DNA from 3 places in the Kitasatospora sp. NPDC029312 genome. Region 2 is predicted to be linked to each of the others. Evidence: riboswitches for the same ligand, from Rfam matches in the RefSeq annotation. Region 2 holds a riboswitch; each other region holds the start of a gene.
The links. Region 2 has a riboswitch for S-adenosylmethionine ahead of ACZ4WV_RS29815 (aminotransferase class V-fold PLP-dependent enzyme). Riboswitches for the same ligand answer to the same signal wherever they lie in the genome.

Region 1: it holds a riboswitch for S-adenosylmethionine, as region 2 does, so the genes downstream of both, thrC (threonine synthase) here and ACZ4WV_RS29815 (aminotransferase class V-fold PLP-dependent enzyme) in region 2, are expected to answer to the same signal.
Region 3: it holds a riboswitch for S-adenosylmethionine, as region 2 does, so the genes downstream of both, ACZ4WV_RS16545 (IclR family transcriptional regulator) here and ACZ4WV_RS29815 (aminotransferase class V-fold PLP-dependent enzyme) in region 2, are expected to answer to the same signal.

What each region holds. Positions count from the first base shown of each region.
Region 1 covers NZ_JBVHXY010000005.1:70,194-75,451, reverse strand. The annotation lists gene ACZ4WV_RS06410 (MoaD/ThiS family protein) at 325-603, opposite strand; gene thrC (threonine synthase) at 630-1,937, opposite strand; SAM riboswitch class I at 1,955-2,090, opposite strand; gene ACZ4WV_RS06400 (glucosyl-3-phosphoglycerate synthase) at 2,234-3,256, shown strand; gene ACZ4WV_RS06395 (alpha,alpha-trehalose-phosphate synthase (UDP-forming)) at 3,306-4,772, shown strand; gene otsB (trehalose-phosphatase) at 4,759-5,258, opposite strand, start outside.
Region 2 covers NZ_JBVHXY010000048.1:13,460-18,717, forward strand. The annotation lists gene ctaE (aa3-type cytochrome oxidase subunit III) at 1-176, opposite strand, end outside; gene ACZ4WV_RS29805 (response regulator) at 573-998, shown strand; gene trpD (anthranilate phosphoribosyltransferase) at 1,117-2,193, shown strand; SAM riboswitch class IV at 2,470-2,586, shown strand; gene ACZ4WV_RS29815 (aminotransferase class V-fold PLP-dependent enzyme) at 2,638-4,017, shown strand; gene ACZ4WV_RS29820 (Lrp/AsnC ligand binding domain-containing protein) at 4,066-4,347, opposite strand; gene ACZ4WV_RS29825 (rhomboid family intramembrane serine protease) at 4,389-5,171, opposite strand.
Region 3 covers NZ_JBVHXY010000017.1:111,166-116,423, forward strand. The annotation lists gene ACZ4WV_RS16540 (glycosyl hydrolase) at 1-2,039, opposite strand, end outside; SAM riboswitch class I at 2,390-2,532, shown strand; gene ACZ4WV_RS16545 (IclR family transcriptional regulator) at 2,733-3,446, shown strand; gene ACZ4WV_RS16550 (class I SAM-dependent methyltransferase) at 3,550-4,197, opposite strand; gene ACZ4WV_RS16555 (alpha/beta fold hydrolase) at 4,673-5,258, opposite strand, start outside.

The sequences.
Region 1 (5,258 bases), on a different contig from region 2:
GGACCCGTCAAGAGACAAGGCGAACAAACCGGAAGGAAATCGGCATTTCGCGCGGGACATAGCGGACGAATTACTCAAATCCGCGCAGGAATTCTGACATCTGCCTGACATGTTTCACGGCCTGGCGCTCGAGCCGGTCTCAACGTCCGGACGGTCTCGGGCCAAGCGGCGTACGAGCCGAAAGGGAAGCCTTGTTCCCAGCCGAGCCACACTCTACTCCCACCCGACCCGGAAATATTCCCGCCGAAATACCGACGGCCGCCCGCACCCACGGAGAGCCGAATTCCGTGGGTGCGGGCGGCCGGGGAAGCGGACCGCGGGTGTTCAGCAGCCGCCGGCCACCGCCGGAATGATCGAGACGCCGGCGCCGTCCTTGATCTCGGTCGCCAGCCCCTCGGCGAACCGGACGTCGTCGTCGTTCACGTACACGTTGACGAATCGGCGCAGCTTGCCGGTGTCGTCCAGGATGCGGGCCGAGATGCCCGCGTGGTTCTTCTCCAGGTCGGCGATGACCTCGGCCAGGGTGGCCCCCTCGGCGGTCACCTCGGCGGCGCCGCCGGTGTAGGTGCGCAGGATGGTGGGGATGCGGACGGTGGCGCTCATGGCTCTCCTAGCGGGGTGGGGTGGTGTCAGGCGGACGCGAGGCCGGCGGAGCGGAAGGACTCCAGCGTCGGGCGGATGACGGCGGTCATCCCGGCGTCGGAGACGGCGTCCAGCGTCTTCAGGCCGTCGCCGGTGTTGATCGCTACGGTCTCCTTGGCCGGGTCCAGCTGACCGGTCTCGACGAGCTTCTTCAGCACACCGATGGTCACGCCGCCCGCGGTCTCGGCGAAGATGCCCTCGGTCCGGGCCAGCAGCCGGATCGCCGCCACGACCTCCGCGTCCGTGACGTCCTCGACCGCTCCCCCGGTCCGGCGGGCGATGTCCAGCACGTACGGGCCGTCCGCCGGGTTGCCGATCGCCAGTGACTTGGCGATGGTGTCCGGCTTGACCGGCTTGATCACGTCCCGGCCCGCCTTGAACGCGGCCGACACCGGCGAGCAGCCCTCGGCCTGGGCGCCGAAGATCCGGTACGGCCGGTCCTCCACCAGGCCGAGCTTGATCAGCTCCTGCAGGCCCTTGTCGATCTTCGTCAGCTGCGAACCCGAGGCGATCGGGATGACGATCTGCTCCGGCAGCCGCCAGCCGAGCTGCTCGCAGATCTCGTACGCCAGCGTCTTGGAACCCTCGCCGTAGTAGGGGCGCAGGTTGACGTTCACGAAGCCCCAGCCTTCGCCGGCCGGATCCCCGATCAGCTCCGAACAGAAGCGGTTCACGTCGTCGTACGTGCCCTCGATGCCGACCAGCTCGCCGCCGTACACCCCGGCCATCACGACCTTGCCCTGCTCCAGGTCGTGCGGGATGAACACGCAGGAGCGGAACCCGGCGCGGGCCGCCGCCGCGCCCACCGCGCCGGCCAGGTTGCCGGTCGAGGAGCAGGACAGCGTGGTGTAGCCGAACGCCCGGGCGGCCTCGATGGCGCAGGCCACCACCCGGTCCTTGAACGAGTGCGTGGGGTTGCCGGAGTCGTCCTTCACGTGCAGCGCGGCGGTGAACCCGAGCTCCCGGCCCAGGTTGTCCGCCTTCACCAGCGGGGTCCATCCCGGGTTCAGGTTCGGCTTGGAGGCCACGTCGGCCGGCACCGGCAGCAGCGGCGCGTACCGCCAGATGGACGCCGGACCGGCCTCGATCCGCTTGCGCAGCTCCTCGGCGCGCTCGCTCCCGAACTCGTACGCGATCTCCAGCGGCCCGAAGCACTCCACGCAGGCGAAGCTCGGGCCGAGCGGGGACTTGGCGCCGCACTCCCGACAGGACAGGGCGGCGGCGGGGCCGAGGTCGACGGGGGCGGGTCCCCCCGGCCGAAGGCTGGGGGAGGGTGCGACGGTGTCGATAGCCATGATGGCGGAGGCCTCTCTCCTCATCTTCCCCGTGACGCGGTCGCGCCACAGGCCGGAATTGGCACCTGTCCCGCCGGGGCCTGTGAACGACAGCCGAGCGAGAAGGTTGCCGGGACGTCAACGGGCCGTTCCCTCAGTCCCTCTGGATGAGCTTGTGAAGTTGTGGTTCAGCGGGGACCCCGGCGTGCGGGGGGCCATCCGCTGTACGAAGACTGTATCCGAAGGCGTCGATCCCGAACGGGACCGTCCGCCACGCGAGATGGCCCGTCCACACCGCCCCGTCGAGGAGACCGACCGTGCCCGCCGAACCGACCCCCGCGCTCCTCCCACAGGCGGCGTCCTGGCTGCGCCGCCGCTCGTGGAGCGCGGCCGACCGGCCGGTGCACACCCTGCTGGAGGCCAAGCGGCGCACCGGGCAGACGGTCAGCGTCGTCCTCCCGGCCCTCGACGAGGAGGCCACCGTCGGCGACATCGTCCGCACCGTCCGCCGCGAACTGATGGACCGCCTCCCCCTGGTCGACGAACTGGTCGTCCTCGACTCCGGCTCCACCGACGCCACCGCCGCCACCGCCGCCGAGGCCGGCGCCCGGGTGGAGCACCGCGACGCCATCCTGCCCCGGCTGCCCGCCGTCCCCGGCAAGGGCGAAGTGCTCTGGCGCTCGCTGCTGGTCACCCGCGGTGACATCGTCTGCTTCGTCGACGCCGACCTGCGCGAGTTCGACCCGGCCCTGGTCTCCGGCACCGTCGGCCCCCTGCTGACCGACGGGAACATCCAGCTCGTCAAGGCGATGTACGACCGCCCCTTCGAGGTCACCGGCGCGGCGGGGGGCGAAACCGACGCGGTCGTCCCGACCGGCGGCGGCCGGGTCACCGAACTCGTCGCCCGCCCCCTGCTCAACCTCCACTGGCCGGAACTCGCCGGTTTCGTCCAGCCCCTCGGCGGCGAGTACGCGGCCCGCCGCTCACTGCTGGAACGGCTGCCCTTCCCCACCGGCTACGGCGTCGAGCTCGGCCTCCTCGTCGACGCCCTGGAACTGGCCGGCCTGGACGCCCTGGCCCAGGTCGACGTCGGCGTCCGCCACCACCGCCACCAGGACGGCCAGGCCCTCGGCCGGATGGCCGCCACCATCTACCGCACCGCCCTGGAACGCCTCGACCGCACCCACCGCCTCAAGGCCTCCGCCGACCTGGTCCACCCCCACCTCACCCAGTTCACCCGGGACCCGGAAACCCGCGCCTTCATCGCCCACACCCATTCCGTCACCGCCCTCGAGCGCCCCCCGATGCACACCATCACCGAATACGCGACCCGCCACTGACCCGCCGCTGACGGGTTTGCCACCCCGGGCCCCCGGCAACATCCCAACCATGGGCGATCTCACGACCGAACGTTCGAGTGCCACCGGCACCGCTCCCGTCCTGGTGGCATCCAACCGGGGGCCGGTGTCGTTCAGCACCGCCGACGACGGCACGCTGACCTTGCGCCGAGGCGGCGGCGGCCTCGTCTCCGGGCTCTCCGCGATCGACGACCCCGACGCCGTCTGGGTCTGCGCGGCCCTCAACGACGCCGACCGCCGAGCCGCGTCGGAAGCCCCCGACGGGCGCCTCGACCGGGCCGGCCACGACGTCGGCGGCCAGGCCGTACGGATGCTGGACATCGACCCGCGGACCTTCGCCCACGCCTACAACGGCGTCGCCAACTCCACCCTCTGGTTCGTCCACCACCTGCTCTACGCGACCCCGACCGCGCCCTCCTTCGACACCGGCTTCCGCACCGAATGGGCCGCCTACCAGGCCTACAACACCGCCTTCGCCGAGGCCCTGGCCGCCGAAGCAGCACCGGGCGCCGCGGTTCTCGTGCAGGACTACCACCTGTCCCTCGTCCCGGCCCTGCTCCGCGAGCTCCGCCCCGACCTGCGGATCGGGCACTTCTCCCACACCCCCTGGGCCCCGCCGGAGTACTACCGGCTGCTGCCCGACGACGTCGCCCGCGCCGTCCTCACCGGCATCCTCGGCGCAGACCGGGCCGGCTTCCTCACCGAACGCTGGGCCCGCGCCTTCGCCGCCTGCTGCGCGGACCTCCTCGGCGCCACCGTCGACCCCGGGGCGCTCACCGTCACCCTCGACGGCCGGACCACGCACCTGGGCGTGCACGCCCTCGGCGCCGACGCCGACTTCCTCCGCGACCGCGCCCACCGCCCCGACGTGGACGAACGCCTCGCCGCCCTGCGCGCCGCCGTCGGCGGCCGCCGAACCATCGTCCGGGTCGACCGCACCGAACTCAGCAAGAACATCGTCCGCGGCCTCCAGGCCTACCGGCACCTGCTCCGCACCCACCCCGAGTGGCACGACCGGGTGGTGCACATCGCCTTCGCGTACCCCTCCCGCACCGACCTGGCCGAGTACCGCAGCTACACGGCCGCCGTCCAGGAGCTCGCCGAGGCCATCAACGCCGAGTTCGCCACCACCACCTGGCAGCCGCTGATCCTGCACGTCAACGACGACTTCCCGCGCTCCCTCGCGGCCTACCGGCTGGCCGACGTCGCCCTGGTCAACCCGATCCGCGACGGCATGAACCTGGTCGCCAAGGAGGTCCCGGTCGTCTCCGACAACGGCTGCGCCCTCGTCCTCTCCCGCGAGGCCGGCGCCCACGCCGAGCTCCAGGACGACGCCCTCAGCGTCAACCCGTACGACGTCATCGCCACCGCGGAAGCGCTGCTCGCCGGCCTCACCATGAGCCCGGACGAGCGCGCCGAACGCACCAAGCGCCTCGCGGCGGCGGCCACCGCCCTCCCCCCGCAGCAGTGGTTCCTGGACCAGCTCAACGCCCTCTGAGCGAATCCCCCAGGGCCGCCAACAGCTCCACCACACCCTCGGGGCCGTCGACCACCACGTCCGCCCGGTCGGCGAGCTCGCGCACCGGCGCGTCCCCCACCGCGCCGGCGCACACCAGCAGCCCCGCCATGCCCTGCGCGCGCAGCTTCTCCACCGCCGCGAAGGCCGCCACGTCCCCCAGGTCGTCCCCCGCGTACAGCACCGCCCGCGCCCCGCGCTCCCGCAGGAACCCGGTCAGCGCCGCCCCCTTGTCCACGCCCGGCGGCCGCAACTCCAACACCAGCCGCCCCGGCTCCACCACCAGTCCGTACTCGGCGGCCAGCTCCCCCACCGGCGCCCGCAGCAGCTCCAGCGCCTCCTCCGGGGCCGCCGTCCGCCGGGTGTGCACCGCCACCGAGCGGCCCTTGTCCTCCACCCACGTCCCCTCGGGCGCCCCCACCCGCTCCAGCAGCCCCGGCAACGCCGCCCGCGCCCCCTCGACCCCCG
Region 2 (5,258 bases):
CAGAACTCGGCTCCCTTGACGGAGCGGAGCGTGAAGTACATCGCGAAGAGGGCCGCGAAGAACATCAACTCGGAACTGAGCCAGACGATCGTTCCGACGCTGACCATGTTCGGTCGGTTGACCGATCCGTGCGCGTGCCCGGTTTCTACTGCTGTTGCTGTCGCCACGACGGACATTATGTCGGTCCCTTATTCCGTCTTCACGCCGGGGGGTGTCCCTCGGAGTGTCCGGTGCGTGCGGTATGCCCGCTTGGCGGTCGGCCGGGTGCCCGGACGGGGACCGAGCTGCGGCGTGTCCCTTTTCTGACGGTTCCTTGAGGAGCTCACGACCCCCGTGCCCGGCGGGTCGTTGCACGGTCGGCGCAGCGCCGTGTTGTAGGGGACGGGGTGCCCCATCGGCCGTCCGGGTGGTCTGGCCGGGGCAGGGTGACGGGCCGTCCTCCGGGCGGGTCAGCCGCGGGCGCGGCGGCTTGAGCAGGAACGTGCGCGAGGGGGGCCCGGGACCGGGGGGAACGGGAGTAGCATCCGGATCAGGTGAACGTGGTCCGGATCACACTTGAGGGAGCAGGGTCCATGGCGTACACGACCGACGAGACGCTCACCGTCCTCGTCTACAGCGACGACCGCAACACCCGCGAGGAGGTGCTGACGGCGCTCGGCCGCAGGCCCGCCGAGGATCTTCCGGAGCTGTCCTACCTGGAGTGCGCGACCACCCCCGCGGTGCTCAAGGCGCTGGAGAAGGGTGGCGTCGACCTCTGCATCCTGGACGGCGAGGCGGTGCCGGCCGGCGGGCTCGGCCTCGGGCGTCAGCTCAAGGACGAGATCTACGGCTGCCCGCCGGTGCTGGTGCTGATCGGCCGGCCGCAGGACTCCTGGCTCGCCGCCTGGAGCCGGGCCGATGCCGCGATCTCCCGCCCGGTGGACCCGGTCGCCCTGGCCGGGGCGGTCGCCACCCTGCTGCGGGCGCGACTGGCCAAGCGGGCGCCGGCCACGCGCTGAGCGGTGCCGTCTCAGTAGGAGAGAAGACACCGCCGCGGGCACCCGGCCGCTCGATAGGCTGACTCCATCCGTACGGACGTCCCCGCTGCGGGGGAACCGACAACAGCTGGAGTCAGCCATGGTGAACGTGAACCCTGCGAACGGCGGTAGCGACCCCGCGCAGGTGGTTCGCACCTGGCCGGACCTCCTGGCGGCGCTGTTGAAGGGGGAGGACCTCGACCGCTCGTCCACCGCGTGGGCGATGGACCGGATCATGAGCGGCGAGGCGTCCCCCGTCCAGGTGGCCGGGTTCATGGTGGCGCTGCGAGCCAAGGGCGAGTCGGTCGACGAGATCGCCGGCCTGGTCGACGCGATGTACCAGCACGCCGAGCCGCTGGACATCCCCGGACCGGCGGTGGACATCGTCGGCACCGGCGGCGACCGCGCCAAGACCGTCAACATCTCCACGATGTCGGCGATCGTCGCCGCGGCCGCCGGGGCCAAGGTGGTCAAGCACGGCAACCGGTCGGCCTCCTCCGCGAGCGGTTCCTCGGACGTGCTGGAGAAGCTCGGCGTGGCGCTGGACCTGTCCGCCCGAAGGGTCGCCGAGGTGGCCGAGGAGGTCGGGCTCACCTTCTGCTTCGCGGCGAAGTTCCACCCCTCGATGCGGCACGCCGCCACCGCCCGGCGCGACCTCGGGGTGCCGACGGCCTTCAACATCCTCGGGCCGCTGACCAACCCGGCCAAGGTCACCTCGCACGCGATCGGCTGCTTCGACACCCGGCTCGCCGGGCTGATCGCCGGGGTGCTCGCCCGGCGCGGGGCGACCGCGCTGGTGTTCCGCGGCGACGACGGGCTGGACGAACTCACCATCACCACCACCTCGCGGGTGTGGCTGGTGCGCGGCGGGGTGGTCACCGAGATCACCTTCGACCCGCGGGACGTCGGCATCGAGCTGGTCGGCATCGAGGCGCTGCGCGGCGCGGACGCCGGGTACAACGCCGAGGTCGCGCGCAGGCTGCTGGCCGGGGAACGCGGGCCGGTGCGGGACGCCGTGCTGCTGAACACCGCAGCGGCGCTGGTGGCGCTCGACCTGGGCGACGGGCCGCTGACGGAGCAGCTCGCGGCGGGCATGGTGCGGGCGGCGGAGGCGATCGACTCCGGCGCCGCGCAGGACCTGCTGCGGCGCTGGGCGGACGCCACCGGCCGCAGCTGAGACGTGACTTGAGGGCCCGTGCCGGTTCGCCGGTGCGGGCCCCACGTGTGCGCCCGAGCCGCCCTGCACGGACGCCCCGAGCCGCCTCCGTGCACGCCCCGAGCCGAAGGGGCGCGCCGGTGCCGGAAGTCGAGGAGCGACAAGCGAGGTACGAGCGCCGGAGCGACGAGCGCCGGCACCGGGTCGGAGCGCCCCGGAGGCGAGCGGGCGACGACAGAGTCCGGATGGTGGATGCCCGTTTGACCACCCGACGGGCCCGACCTACAGTCTTTGCCAGGTCATGAGTGACAGCGCCAAGCCCCAGCTGGCTGTCCGGCAACCCTCCGTCCGTGGCGGGGTGCCCTGGGTGAGGACCGGGTCGCCGGCAAGCCGTCCGAGCGACAAGCGCGGACGCCCGACGACTGGCACTCCCGGGGTCCCCAGCCCCCGAAGGAGTGCGTCCTCATGTCCCTCTCCACCGAAATCTGCGCCCCGCTCCCCGTGCTCGGCCACGACGTCCTGGTCCCGCTGGCCGACGGGAAGAAGGTCGGCTACGCGGCGCTCGACTACGCGGCCTCCGCTCCGGCGCTCCAGCGGGTGTGGGATGACGTCGCCGCCTACGCGCCGTACTACGGCAGCGTGCACCGCGGCGCCGGGTACCTCTCGCAGCTGTCCACGGACCTGTTCGAGCAGAGCCGCCGGACCGTCGCCGACTTCCTCGACCTGCGCGAGGGCGACCAGGTGGTCTTCACCCGCGCCACCACCGACTCGCTCAACCTGCTGGCCTCCGCCGTTCCGGCCGGCACCCGGGTGTTCGCCTTCGAGACCGAGCACCACGCCTCGCTGCTGCCCTGGGCGCACGCCGGGCTGGAGGTCGGCTACCTGCGGGCACCGCGCTCCTGGGCCGAGGCGGTGGCCGCGCTGGACGCCGCGCTGGCCGCGGCGCCGGAGGGGCCGAAGCTGCTGTGCGTCACCGGCGCCTCCAACGTGACCGGCGAGCTGTGGCCGGTCGCCGAGCTGACCGCGACGGCGCACCGGCACGGCGCCCGGGTGGTGCTGGACGCCGCCCAGCTGGCCCCGCACCACCGGGTCTCGGTCCGCGAGCTGGACGTCGACTGGATCGCCTTCTCCGGCCACAAGCTGTACGCGCCGTTCGGTGCCGGGGTGCTGGCCGGGCGCTCGGACTGGCTGGACGCGGCCGAGCCGTACCTGGCCGGCGGCGGGGCGACCCGGACGGTGGCGCGGGAGGCGGACGGCTCGGTGGCCGTCCAGTGGCACACCGGCCCGGCCCGGCACGAGGCCGGCTCGCCGAACGTCATCGGCGCCTACGCGATCGCCTCGGCCTGTCGGGCGCTGACCGAGGCCGGTTTCGACGCGCTGGAGGCCCGGGAGCGGCTGCTGGTCGAGCGGCTGACGGCCGGGCTGGCGGAGATCCCGCAGGTCAAGGTGCTGAGCCTGTTCGGTCCGGATTCGGCCCGGGTGGGCGTGCTGTCCTTCATCGTCCAGGGCTGGAACAGCTCGCACTTCTCGGCCGCGCTGTCCGCCGAGTACGGCATCGGGGTGCGCGACGGGCTGTTCTGCGCCCACCCTCTGGTGCGGACCCTGCTCGGGGACGAGGAGGTGGCGCCCTCCGAGTGCGGGGCGCCCGAGCCCTCGCTCCCCGGCGAGCGCAGCCTGAACGCGATCCGGGTGAGCTTCGGCGCCGGGACGCCGGACGAGCACGTCGAGCGCTTCCTGACCGCCGTCCGCGAGCTCGTCACGGACGGCGCGGCCTGGAACTACCGCAACGAGGGCGGCCGTTGTGTCGCCACCGTGGAGGTGGACCGGGGCCGCCGCGAGGCCTGAGCGAGGGGCTACCCGTCTGCTCGTCTGCTGGTCTGCTCGTCTGCTGGTCTACTCGTCCAGGCCGAGGGCGAAGGCCGCTTCCAGGTCGTGCTGGGAGTAGGTGCGGAAGGCGATCTGGGTCTCGGTGTGGGCCACGCCCGGGACCTTGTTGAGCCGGCCCGGGATGACCTCGGCCAGGTCGTCGTGGCGGCGCACCCGCACCATCGCCACCAGGTCGTAGCCGCCCGTCACCGAGTAGACCTCGCTGACGCCCTCGATGGCCGCGATGGCCTCGGCGATCTCCGGGATGCGGTCGACGCTGGTCTTGATCAGGACGATGGCGGTGATCACTGTTCGGGCTCCTTCGTGGGGTGCGGCCAGGGTATCGGGCCTCAGCCGGAGCGTCTCGGGGGGTGGCGGACGACGGTGCAGGCGAAGAGGAAGCCCGCCGAGAAGCCGATCACGTGCACCAGGTAGGCCACCCCGGGCCCGGCCGAGTGCACCGACCACCACTGCAGGGCGAACCAGAGGCCGAGCACCAGCCAGGCCGGGAAGCGCAGCGGAAGGAAGAGGAGCAGCGGAACCAGGGTGGTCACCCGGGCGCGGGGGTGGAAGCGCAGGTAGGCGCCGAGCACGGCGGAGATCGCGCCCGAGGCGCCGATCAGCACCCGGGTGGAGTCCGGCGAGTGGGCCTCGGCGAGTGCGAAGCCGTACGAGGCCAGGCTGCCGGCCGCCAGGTAGAAGAGGAGGAACCTGGCCCGGCCGACCCGGCGCTCGACGGTGGGCCCGAAGACGTAGAGGAAGAGGAGGTTGCCCAGCAGGTGTAGCCAGCCGGCGTGCAGGAAGAGCCCGGTGAGGGCGGACACCGCGGGGTGCTTGCCGGGGGTGGGGGAGGCCGGGCAGCCGGGGACGGGGTCGGGGGCCTCGGCGAGCTGTTCGGCGGTCAGCGGGCGCCCGGCCAGCAGTTCGGCCGGGACGGCGCCCCAGCGCTGCTCGTACCTCTGCTCGGCGCAGACCCGCGCCTGGCCCCGGCCGTACAGCGGGTTGAACCCGGCGGCCGGACCGAGCAGGAAGACCAGGGTGTTGACCGCGATCAGGGCATAGGTGACCGCCGGGGCGGGCACCGTCGGGCGGCCGTCCCGCGCGTCGGTGTGGTCGGTGGCCGCGAGCGCCATGCGGCCAAGCATCCCTTGGGACGGCGCAGGTGACACGGCGGTTTACGGCAGGTGGACTAGCCCTCGTGTTCGGCGACCGGTGGTCTT
Region 3 (5,258 bases), on a different contig from region 2:
GCGATCCAGGTGTTGACGTCCCTGGGGTCGCTGGTGATCGGGGCGATGAAGCGCGCGGCGCCGCTGTCCTTGTCGGGCGGGGCGACCTCGTAGGAGGTGGCCTTGCTCGGGTCGCTCCTCCAGGCGCCGTTGTTGACGGCGCAGTTCTGGGTGACCCACATGTCGAGGTAGACGTACTCCTCGGCGATGTTGCAGCCGTTGTTCGGGTCGACGAGCGTGTCGGCGCCGTCGCCGCCGAAGTCGGAGCCCATCACCTTGTCGTGGGCGCGAAGGATGGACTCGCCGTTGTCCTGGAGGCCGCCGCTGACGATGACGCCCTTGCCCGAGCGGTCCGCCGGGTCCTTGCCGACGCCCACCGAGTAGTACTGCAGGGTGTCCATGGTGCCGTCGGCCAGCGACTTCCAGTCCGTGGCGTGGCCGGAGGCGTCGGCCGCGCCGTTGAGCGGGCGGCTGTAGATGCCGCCGTCGTTGCCGACGTACACGCTGGTCCTGCCCTTGTACGTGCCGACGGCGATGGCGTGCTGGTCGGAGTGGGTGGTCTGCGAGCAGTCACCGGTCTGCTTGGCCGGGTCGACGTTCCAGCAGGCGAAGCCAAAGTTCCAGTACGGGCCCGGGACGGTCCAGGTGGAGCCGCCGTCCTTCGTCTCCAGGACCTCCTCCAGACCGGCGTAGAGGTGGTCCGGGTTGGCCGGGTCGACCTGGAGGAACTGGTTGTACCAGGCCTGGATGCCCGGTTGGTAGCCGGCGTCCTGCAGTGCGGAGCCGGAGTTCTTCAGCTTGTCCTTGTCCGCGATCTGGGTCCACGGGCCGAAGGGCGAGCCGGACTTGGAGACGTAGATGCCCTTGAGTCCGGTGTCCGGGTTGCTCGCCATGACCGCCGGGGACTGGTCGATCGCGTAGTAGCGCGAGCCGTCCGCGGAGGCGGCGAAGGTCACGTTGCCGACGTTCGCCGCATCGGTCGGCAGGTCGCCGAGCGAGCCGATGCGCTGCCAGGTTCCGTCGGCGGCCTTGCTGTAGAAGCCGTTGTAGGTGTCGCCGCCGCGCCAGCCGACCGCCAGGACCACCTTGGTCGGGTCCTTCGGATCGATCGCGATGTCGTTGGCGATGTTCTTGTACGGCGCGGCCTGGTCGCCCGCCTTCGAACCGCCCGGCAGGTAGTCCGGGTTGGGCGCGAACTCCAGTGACCACGGACCGGACAGGTCGGTGCTGGAGTGGCTCCACACGCCTCGGCTGGTGGCCGCCCAGACCTTGCCGCCGCCGAAGCGCAGGGCGTGGATGATCGTGGACTCCAGCTCCGCGCCACCCACCCGCATGCCGGGCTGGAACTCGCCGTGCTTCGGGTCGGCGAGCACGTACACGCCGGTGCCGACGTACGAGGTCGCGCCGGTGTTGGACTCACCGGTGGCGTACCAGAGCCGCCCGCCACCGTCGAGGTTCAGCGTGCCGGTGGAGAGGGAGGGCAGCTTGTCCGAGATGGACTGCCACTGCCCGCCGCCGGTGCGGGAGCGGAACACGCCGCCGTTGGCGCCGCCCGCGTACACGTAGCCGTCGTTGTCGGCGGCGATACCGGTGATCCGGCCGGTCACGAGGCCGAACCCGCCGCTGGAGTTGGAGTTGACGTCGCGGTAGCGCGGGTCGTCCGAGTTGTACGGCTTGTCGGTGACGTGGTCCCAGCTGCCGCCGGTGTGCGGCATGGACTGGAGCTGGGCCCAGGCGGCGCCGTACGCGCCCGGCGCGACCACGCCGGGGGCGGTGCGGGCCTCGGTGTACTGGGCGGTGCCCTCGGCGGAGTTCTCCGCCTCGTCGCCCTCGTCCTCGCCGGGGGCGTCCGCCTTGGCGGTGAAGGCGGGGCCGGCGGTGGCGCCCGGGCCCTGGACCTTCTTCGCGTGCTTCTTCCCGACCTCGGCCTGGTGCTGGGCCTGGTGGGGGCGGGGCTCGGGCGTCCCGGACGGCGCGGCGAGCGCCTGGGTGGTGGTCAGTCCGAGCGCCGTGAGGGTGACGGCGGGCAGCAGCAGCCGTCGATGTTGCCTGTTGGGCACGATGGTGGGTCCTCCCCATGCAGCGGGTCGCGCGGTCGCGCGGCTCCGGCGGAAACAGTCGGAAGCCTCGCGGTTCGGCTCGGCAGAGTGAAGGGCCAGCGCATAACGAACGATTAAAACCATATTCACTGAACAGAATTGAAGCGGTCCAAGGGCCCCGTCGCGCCGATTGAAGCAGCAGGAGCAGCGGGAACGGTCGAGGGCGGACGGGCGCGGGAGGAACCGTCCCCGAACGGACGCGGCTCGCGGTACCGACCAGCGCTCGCTGCCCCCGAGCGGCCGCTGAGCGTCGGCGGCTCCGGTGGGGGTGGTTTGGCGGGCCGGCCGGGGAGTCTTGTATGGTTCCTGGCGAATCATCCAGAGGGGTGGAGGGACCGGCCCTACGAAGCCCCGGCAACTCCCCGGTCGACTCGGCGTCCGAAGTACGCGCCGCGCCGCCCGGGATCAGTGCCAACTCCGGCCTGTCGCCAACGTGGCGCGGGAAAGATGAGGAGACACGGTGCTCTCTGTGCTGTCCTTCCCCCGGGCGCTTCCCGCCCCGGCCCTTCCGCGTACCCGTCTCGTGTCCGGCGCAGGCTCTCGGCCGACTTCTCCGGCCCGTCCTCGCTGACCACCCCCCTGGCTCCCCGAGCGGAGCCCCCGTGAGCCGGACCCACCCGCCGCTCACGGGCTCGAGACTGGAGTACCCACCCCATGGAGAACACGAGCGGCGTCGGCGTGCTCGACAAGGTCACCTCGATCCTCGGCACCCTCGAGTCCGGCCCCACCACCCTGGCCGGACTCGTCGCCGCGACCGGCATGGCGCGGCCCACCGCCCACCGGCTGGCCGTCGCGCTGGAACACCACCGCCTGGTCAGCAGGGACCTGCAGGGCCGGTTCGTGCTCGGCCCCCGGCTCACGGAACTCTCGGCGGCCGCCGGTGACGACCGGCTGCTGGCCGCCGCCGACTCGGTCCTCACCCACCTGCGGGACGTCACGGGCGAGAGCGCCCAGCTCTACCGCCGTCAGGGCGAGGTCCGCATCTGCGTGGCCGCCGCCGAGCGGCTCTCCGGTCTGCGGGACACCGTTCCGGTCGGCGTCACCCTGTCGATGAAGGCCGGCTCCGCCGCCCAGGTCCTGCTGGCGTGGGAGGAGCCGGAGCGGCTCCATCGCGGCCTCCTGGGCGCCCGCTTCACGGCCACCGCGCTCAGCGGGGTGCGCCGCCGCGGCTGGGCGCACTCCATCGGCGAGCGCGAGCCCGGGGTCGCCTCCGTCTCCGCGCCCGTCCGCGGCCCGTCCAACCGGGTGGTGGCCGCCGTCTCCGTCTCCGGCCCGATCGAGCGCCTCACCCGCCACCCCGGCCCGCACCTCTCGAAGGCCGCCGTCGAGGCGGCCGACCGCCTCAGCGAAGCCCTCGCGCAGGGCTGAACGGCCGGCCCCCGGCGGCCCCGCCTGCCGTCGGCCTGCCTGCCGCCTGCCCGCCTACCGACCGCCCGCCCTACCGACCGCCCGCCCTACCGACCGCCCGGTCTCAGGCCGTCTCGGCCGGGCGGCGTCCCCAGGCGGTGATCATGCCGGGGGAGAGCTCGGCGAGCGCGGGGGAGGAGAGGTAGTCGAGCGCCGCGTCGAGCTCACCCGGCTCCAGGGCGGTGCCGTCCTCCAGGGCGTCGCGCATGCTGAGCCAGGTGCTCTTCCAGAAGGCCGTGATCGGGGCGTCGGGGATGAGCGGCGGCAGGTGGACCTCGGCACCGACGTCCCGCAGACCCAGGCCCTGGAGGATGTGCGGGTAGCGGGTCATCCAGGTGATGTCGGTTCCGATCCGCTCACGCAGGACCTGCCACATCGCCGCCATGGCCCGCCGGTAGGCGACCTGCGGCGAGTCCGCCGTGGTCAGGTCGATGGCATCGCTGACGACCAGCCAGCCCCCCGGAGCCACCCAGTGGGCCAGGCGCGCCAGCACCTCGGCGTGCTGGGGCAGGTGCATGAGGACGAAGCGGCAGTGCACCAGGTCGAACCGGCCCGGCGCCAGGGCGGGGTCGGTGACGTCCGCCGCCATGGTGTGGAGCCGGCCGGTCGGACGGGCGTTCACGAAGCGCGGGTCGCGGTCGAGCGCCAGCACCTCGTCGACGCCGGCCTCCTCGGCCAGCCAGCGGCTGATCGTCCCGGTGCCGGCACCCACGTCCAGGCAGCGCCACCCCGGTCCGACGCCCAGGGCGGTCAGCCGGGCCCGGCTGACCGCGTCGTACGCCAGGGCGCCGTAGTCGATGCGCTCGCCCCCCCCGTCCCGTCCGGAGCGAGGAGGTCCGTTCCGTTACTGCCCGTCGTCCGGACCGGGCGGCGGGTTGCCCTGGACGGGGGGATCCACGAGGGTTCGTGCACGGGGGGCTCCTCACCGGGGAACCGGGCCGGGCCGGCCTTCGGCCGCCCTTTCGCCCGGATCGCGTCAACGGACTGTCACCAGTCCCACCGGTCGTGCTCCTCAACCATCCGACCCGGCGATGCGACCTGAACGGACGACTCGCCGTTCGGGTCTGCGGCCAGGTCGAGCGGGAGTACCCCCCTGTGGCCGACCCCGGAGCCGGACGGCGGGCGTCGGCCGGCGGTGGGGGCCAGCGCCGGGGGAGTCCGCGGAGGGGGACGCCGCCCGGCTGCCTTCAGCGGCGGGGCAGGAGCCACTGCCACACGTCGCGTTCGGCCGTGGCCGACCAGACCATGTCGCCGTGGCCGTACCCCGGCACCACCCGGTAGTCGACCCGGGCGCCGCCCTGGCGGATGAGACGGGGGCCGAGGTCGTGGTCGCCGCGTCCGAGTTCGGCGTTCAGCCAGACCACCTCGGCCCGGATCGCGGGCCAGTCGATGCGGTAGACCTCCGTCCGCCCGGCCCAGATCGCCGCCAGGTCGCGGAGCAGCGCGGTCGGTTGCAGGCCGCTGCCGAGCCGGGAGACCGCCGCCGACCAGACGGGCAGCGGTGTGTGTGCCAGGAGGAAGCGGTCCTCCGTGGGCGTGGTGCCGAAGGCGAAGCTGCCGCTGCTGTGCCCCCGGTGGTAGATCCAGTTCGCGGCTCCGGGCAGCTCCCGGGTGTGGGTCAGGGCGTAGTGCAGCAGGCCGAGGTTGCTGAACTGCCCGGCCCCGGCGACCGGTCGCGGCACCCCGCTGGGGGCGTCCGGGGCGGTGGCCGCGCGGGCGAACAGGCCCTTCAGGCCGGGATCGACGGTCCAGGTGCCCGCCGCCAACTGCTGC